Regions from separate parts of the Peribacillus sp. RS7 genome, predicted to be linked through region 2. Evidence: riboswitches for the same ligand, from Rfam matches in the RefSeq annotation. Region 2 holds a riboswitch; each other region holds the start of a gene.
What was found. Region 2 has a riboswitch for S-adenosylmethionine ahead of ACDZ29_RS25960 (bifunctional homocysteine S-methyltransferase/methylenetetrahydrofolate reductase). Riboswitches for the same ligand answer to the same signal wherever they lie in the genome.
Positions count from the first base shown of each region.

Region 1: linked by a shared signal. The riboswitch ahead of ACDZ29_RS08430 (O-acetylhomoserine aminocarboxypropyltransferase/cysteine synthase family protein) and the one ahead of ACDZ29_RS25960 (bifunctional homocysteine S-methyltransferase/methylenetetrahydrofolate reductase) in region 2 are both predicted to bind S-adenosylmethionine.
Region 3: linked by a shared signal. The riboswitch ahead of ACDZ29_RS13205 (sugar ABC transporter substrate-binding protein) and the one ahead of ACDZ29_RS25960 (bifunctional homocysteine S-methyltransferase/methylenetetrahydrofolate reductase) in region 2 are both predicted to bind S-adenosylmethionine.

Region 1 covers NZ_CP168135.1:1,617,415-1,619,742, forward strand. The annotation lists gene ACDZ29_RS08430 (O-acetylhomoserine aminocarboxypropyltransferase/cysteine synthase family protein) at 1-1,227, opposite strand, end outside; SAM riboswitch class I at 1,329-1,435, opposite strand; gene ACDZ29_RS08435 (thioredoxin family protein) at 1,583-1,894, opposite strand; gene ACDZ29_RS08440 (toprim domain-containing protein) at 1,895-2,260, opposite strand.
Region 2 covers NZ_CP168135.1:5,251,567-5,253,894, reverse strand. The annotation lists gene ACDZ29_RS25970 (Ku protein) at 1-3, shown strand, start outside; gene ACDZ29_RS25965 (MOSC domain-containing protein) at 509-1,159, shown strand; SAM riboswitch class I at 1,271-1,369, shown strand; gene ACDZ29_RS25960 (bifunctional homocysteine S-methyltransferase/methylenetetrahydrofolate reductase) at 1,473-2,328, shown strand, end outside.
Region 3 covers NZ_CP168135.1:2,604,437-2,606,764, reverse strand. The annotation lists gene ACDZ29_RS13205 (sugar ABC transporter substrate-binding protein) at 1-1,034, opposite strand, end outside; SAM riboswitch class I at 1,153-1,258, opposite strand; gene ACDZ29_RS13200 (GTPase domain-containing protein) at 1,356-2,328, opposite strand, start outside.

The DNA of each region.
Region 1 (2,328 bases), 2.0 Mb from region 2:
TTCAATCCCAATGGATAAACGGACTTGATCAGCACGCACACCCGCTTTCGCCAGACCTGCATCATTCAATTGCTGATGGGTCGTACTGGCAGGGTGGATGATCAAACTCTTCGCATCCCCTACATTCGCTACATGGGACCATAATTCCACCGAATTGATAAGTTTCGCCCCGGCTTCGCGGTCTCCCTTAATTCCAAAAGTCACAACGGATCCTGCTCCCTTGGGCAAATATTTATCCGCAAGGGCTTTATCGGGATGATCCTCATTAGAAGGATGCGAAACCCAAGTCACGGCAGGGTGATTTTTCAAATATTGAAGTACAGACTTCGTGTTCGAAAGATGCTCTTTCATCCTTACATGCAGCGTTTCAAGTCCAAGCGTAAACTGGAATGCGCTTTGGGCACTTAGCGCAGGGCCTAAATCACGAAGTAACTGCACTCGGGCTTTCGTTATAAAAGCGGCTGGTCCAACTGCCTCGGCGTATACCAGACCGTCGTAACTTGGATCAGGCTCCGTAAAGCCAGGGTAGTTTGGTGAGTTCCAATCGAACTTCCCTCCATCCACGATGACACCGCCTAAAGTGGTTCCATTTCCCAGAAGCCATTTTGTAGCGGAATGGATGACAATATCCGCTCCAAAATCAATTGGTCTGCATAGATACGGTGTAGCGAAGGTATTATCAATGATTAAAGGTATCCCGGCATTGTGGGCAATGTCAGCTACCGCTTCGATATCAAGGACCCTCAAACTTGGATTTCCGATTGTTTCGGCAAATATGGCTTTAGTTCTTGGCGTTATCGCCCTTTTGAAATTTTCAGGGTCATCAGGAGAAACGAACTTCACTTTAATCCCATATTTCGGAAGAGTGTTTTCAAAAAGATTATACGTACCGCCATATAAAGTGGAGGCTGAAACGATCTCATCCCCTGCACCGGCAATATTCAGGATTGACAGTGAGATGGCAGCCATTCCGCTTGCTGTTGCCAATCCGCCGATACCGCCTTCCAATAAGGCCATTCTTTCCTCAAAAACGCTGACCGTGGGATTATGTAGTCGTGTATATATATAGCCATTCTCCTTTAAGCCAAATAAATTCGCTGCATGGTCAGTGTCTTTGAACAAGTATGCATTGCTTTGGTAGATAGGGACTGCACGTGCACCTGTTTCATCAGCTTGCAGACCGCCATGAACACTCAATGTTTCGAAACGCAACTTTTTCTCTGACATACTATTTCTCCTCTTTCTCTATGGATTTAGTAGGAATTATATTGAAACCGGGCCTTTCAAAACAAAAAAACCACTTCCAAAAGAAGAGGTTTTAAAAACGCACCTCATCTTTTCAGAGCTAACACTCTGCTGGAATTAGCACCGTATATAAATTTATACCGGTTGCCGGGCTTCGTCGGGCCAGTCCCTCCGCCACTCTTGATAAGAACTATTAAATTCAGGATGCTTTCTTAATACAAAATATAACATTTTAGAATTAATCAGTCAATGAATTGTTAGAATATTCTTTGTTCAATTCCAATTTGGCCGCCACTTGTCCACAACTAAAAAAACCAATCCGTTTCTGATTGGTTTTTCAGCTGATTTCCTTAAGCAATCCATATAAATAAGGAACGGATTGAAAGGCATATATTTTTCTGTGCAGCTGCCCTTCTTTGAAAAACAATAAACACGGGACACTTTCAATTTCATATGACTCGGCAATAGCTTGAACATAATTCATATTCATTTTACCTGCCTTCAGTTCCGGGAAAAGTTCCATGGATATCGTCAGCATCTTGGAAGCCACCTGACAGGTGCCGCATAATGGCGTATATAAATATAAGCAAAATGTTTCCCCTTGTTCAACGGCAAGCTTACACTCTTCTTCTTTCCATTCCTGAATCAATTAGTCGTTCACCCTTTGACTTAAAAATTTCATTTTAACATTCATATTGGCAGATAAAAGCACAGTTGCGATATGATGTTCAGGTGAGCTCTCCACTTCTTTGTACATTTTATTAATATACAGGTGGTTCGCTTCCGGCATTTCCCTTCGGAATTGCTTCCGGAGCTTTTCTCCTGATTCATCTGCGTCAAAAAGGAGATAAACATCACGGTCCATCAATTCATCCACCAATTCATCAAGCTTAGTTAATGATATGGTCCCATTCGTACATCTAATTTCCACATCTTCATTTAAAACGGAGGCAACTTTTCTTCTATCGGAACTGCCTTCTACAATGATCACTTTATCGAATTCGCCCCATTCCATGTCATCACTCCATCTCACGAATTATGTGCGCAACTGCGATTGTACAAAATGAAAAAGAGAGCAGGCCT
Region 2 (2,328 bases):
TAAACAGGGAGCTGAGCGGAAGACGTATGATGTCGCTCGGCTTTCTGCTTGTTTTAGCAAGGGGTCTTTGCCTTCTAATAAGGTAATGAAAGTGACTTAACAGGGAGAGGATTACATAGGGAAGAAAGTACAAATAGGTAAGTGGATCACGATGTAAGGAACTGAATGGAATTAAAAGAAAATGATGGATGGGAATGAAGGCAAAAAAATTCGCTCCCTAAAGAGCGACAATGAGGAATTCAATCGTGAAAATCAACATATAGGCGAACGGTTGTAGTTTTCGACTATATATTGTGTTCATATTCTACCATATTTAATTCTGAAATAGCAACAAAATTACTGAAACTAACCTATGAATTTTTCTGGAAATCAATGATATTTCGCCAACTTGGTGCTTTTGCCCTTCTAATCTGCTATATTCCCATAAAAAACTACAGAACAAAATGGATTTTTAGTATAATTTATACATATATGATGATATAAATTAAATAAGAATGGAAGATGTAAAATGGAAAATGGAAAAATCGAATCCCTTCATGCCAGAAAGCCCAAACAGGAAAATTTTTCGAATATCGATATCTTTTCAGCGATGGATAAACAAGCAGTGGATGACGTGATAGTAACTAAATCAGGCATAATGGGTGATGGGGTAGGTAATGTAAAGTTCCATGGAGGTCCTGATCGGGCTTTGTGTTTTTACCCCTTTGAGCATTACTCATTATGGAATGAAAGATTCGCTAAAAAGCTAGATATCCCTGCATTCGGTGAAAATTTAACTGTAGCGGGGATGAGGGAAGAAACAACGTATATCGGTGATATATATCAAATAGGCGAAGTGATTGTTCAAATTAATCAGGGGAGGATCCCTTGCTCGACCATTTCCTACTTCAATCAAGAACCTAAGTTTTTGGAATTCGTGCTGAAAACGAGTTACACTGGTTATTTTGCAAAAGTCATTCAGGAAGGAACGATAAAGAAACAAAACGAAATTGTGCTAATAGATCGTTTGCAAGAAAAAATTTCGGTTCATTATGCAACAGAGGTGATCCTACATAACCGAGATGGGCTGGAAGGCTCAAACGCGTTACTTACACTAGACTCGTTAGCGGAAGACTGGAAACAAAGGATAGTGAAGAGAGTTCAAGCTGCAAAAGAGTGAATGAATTTTGCAAAAGTGAAAAAAATGACGATCAGGTATTGAAATTGACAGATTATTAATGTAAATTAAATATAATCAAATTTTGAAATCTTGTGAAAATTATATAATTGGATCTTATCGAGAGAGGTGGAGGGACTGGCCCGAAGAAACCTCAGCAACCAGCTTAGGCAAAGGTGCTAAATCCAGCAAGCAGAGCTTGATAGATGAGGAGAATGTTTCAAAAGACCTTCTTCTTTGAGAAGGTTTTTTTTCTTTTCTCTCATACTCATATAAAACGACAAAAACAGGATTGTTTTTGAGAGAGGGTGTAATTATGAATTTTCGTAAAGAATTGAAAGAAAGAATGCTGGTTGGAGAAGGGGCAATGGGGACCTTACTGTACTCTTATGGCATCGATCAATGTTATGAGGAATTAAACTGCACGAACCCAGATCAAATAGAGTCCATTCACCGTGCCTATTTGCAAGCTGGTGCAGATATCCTTCAATCGAATACATATGGAGCCAATTTCAATAAATTGAAACGGCATGGACTTGAAGATGAAGTAAGCAGAATCAATCGCCAGGGAGTCATCCTTGCTAAAAAAGCGGCAAAAGGAAAGGCATATGTCTTCGGTACCATAGGGGCACAGCGGAGTATCAGGAAATCGGATTTAAGTATGGAAGAGATAAAGCGAGGTTTTCGTGAACAGCTATACAGTCTGTTGATGGAAAACCCGGATGGGATTCTCTTGGAAACATTTTATGACCTGGAAGAGCTGGAAACCGTTTTGCAAATCGTTAAAAATGAAACTGGACTGCCGATCATCGCAAATGTTTCGATGCATGAACTGGGAAATCTTCAAAATGGAATCCATTTAAATGAAGCCTTTCAAAAACTCGAGCAATTGGGTGCTGATGTTGTTGGGGTGAATTGCCGACTCGGTCCACATCATATGATTCGGGCATTGGAAGAGGTGAGTTTGCCAAAGCAAGCGTCGATTGCCATTTACCCAAATGCCAGCCTTCCCGATTATGTGGATGGAAGGCTTGTCTATAAAGCTGTGCCGGAATATTTCGGCTCAAGTGCCCTAGACCTTCGTGAGCAAGGTGCCGGGATCATAGGAGGGTGCTGTGGAACGACTCCCCTGCATATTCAAGCTGTAAAGAATGCGATTGGAAGTTTGGCTC
Region 3 (2,328 bases), 2.6 Mb from region 2:
CCAGACAGATTTGCCATATTTACCGCTTCTTTTGAAGCTTGGATTTCCTTTTGTGAAATAAGTGAAGCCTCTAAGTCATAGGTTTGCGGCGTTTCTTCGCCCGCTAATTTTTTCGCCAATATCCTCATATTCACTGCACCGATCAACTTGGGATCGACTGCTGCCGTGTAGGACCATGAGCTGCCAGCTGATTGAATTTCCTGAAGGTCTGCATTCGACACATCAATTCCGTATATCTTCACTTCATCGCGTCCCGCTTCTTTAATTGCCCGGGCGGCACCGATAGCGAAGGCATCCCATGTTGCGAAAATGGCATCCAATTTACCTTTAGGGTATTTATTCAGCATTGCGGCTACAGCATTTTGTGTTTGAACCGAAGTATCTGCAGACGCCACTCCGAATCTTTCGACTTCTTTAATTCCAGGGTTTTCTTTTAATTTTTCCTGATAAACAGCATTTCTTCTCACCATTGGAGGGAAACCATCCACCCAAAGATACGCAATTGCCGCTTCACCTTTCTGTTCTTCTATCAGTTTATCAAGAGCCAGTGTTGCCAACGCTTCATCATCCTGTGATGTTAATGTTACGCCTTCTATTTTAGTTAGATCGCTTATTGAATCGAATGTAACAACGCTTTTGCCTGCATCAACCAACTTTTGAACGTCATTCACTGTTGCTGCATCATCACCATGGGAGATGATATAGCCGTCATAATCTTCCTGCAAAGCCTGTGCGATCGCATCATGAAATTTAGCCGTATCACCATTGGCTGTATATGTATCCACTTGAAACCCCAGTGCTTCTCCTTCTTCCTTCGCTCCTGCTAAGTATTGGGCCGTATGATCATCACCGCCAATTTTACGGATCACTTTGATTTTGGCTCCTTCCCCATTAGCAAATCTTTCCGGGACATTTTCAAATGATACTTTTTCTTCTTTCTTCGATTCTGTGGAACTCTGCCCTGTAGAGCAACCCGTTAAAAGCAAAGCCGAAGCGATGGCTGAAATGAATATCCCTTTAATAGACCTTCTCATCTTGTTCCCCTCCATATTTTCTTATTAGTCTTATCAGTTAAGTTGGTGTAAGTCCCAAAATAAAAACCTCTCTATTAATATAGAGAGGTTTAATCAGCTGTTTTGCAGACTTATCCCTCTCTTATCTGTCAAAACATTTCTGTTTTGCAGGATTTAGCACCAATTCCTAATGGAACGGTTGCTGGGCATCTTAGGGCCAGTCCCTCCGCCACTCTTGATAAGAGAATATATTGTGTTACGTTTTTCGTAATTATCACTTTATAGGGATATAGTCGTAAAGTCAATAGTTTTTCGAATATTTAAAATGTTCCCCGTTATTTTTCATTTTCTTTGCAGCTGGGCTAGACGCTTTTTCTCGATTTTTTCAAGTCTCTCCAACTGACGTAATTTCACTTCGAACAAAGTGATCGGGTCACGGTAAACTTCCGGATTTTCTTTCATATGCTCCAATGCAGCCTGGTAGTCTTTGATTTCTGTCTGCGTTTGCTCTATCGTTTTTTGAAGTAAGGCAAAGGAACTGCGATAGAAAAGTGAGATGTCCCGATCCAAAGATTTTTCAAACAATCCAAATTGGGTAAGGAAACGTTCCGTGATCATTTCGGCAACATCCAGGTAATCTTCACTTTCCAGGTATTTCTTATAACGATTGTACATATTGGCTTTATTTTGTGGTATCGCCCCAAACAGCTTCCCTGCTCCTTTAAGCAGCAATTGTGATGGAGTTCTGCGCAAAAGGATATTAACGTTTTCGATGCGGATACTGCTTGTCATCCGGTCGGCATCACGGCGCCAGTCATCCAATACCCTAAAGTCACCTGCCAGCGTGATCCGTTCTTCTTTGTATAATTCATTGAACCCGGCACTCATTTCATCCATAAACTGCTGGCTTTGTGAGAACTCCATTTGGGAACTGGCAATCCAATCTTGAAGAGAACGGTAATATTGAGGCATGATCTTGTCAGAAATGAATGCTTGAATCCGCTCATTCATTTCCTGGTTTAACTGTACATGGACCTGACTGAAATCACTGCTTTCCGTTAACGATTTAGAGCAATCCCTCAGCAATTCAGGAATTTTAGAAGAAAGCTGATTTTTCACTTCATCCTTAAGCGAACGATAAGACCTTATGATATTTTCACTTTTTTCTTTTTCCAAATCCGCCAGTTGATTGACCGCACCATTCAGTTTGACCTCCATCTGTTCATTCCAAGAGATGGAATGCTCGCATTTCCGTTCATTGGCTGCCCGCTTTTCTAACAGATAAGATAAAGTTTTACGAATGAACGCTAGGATT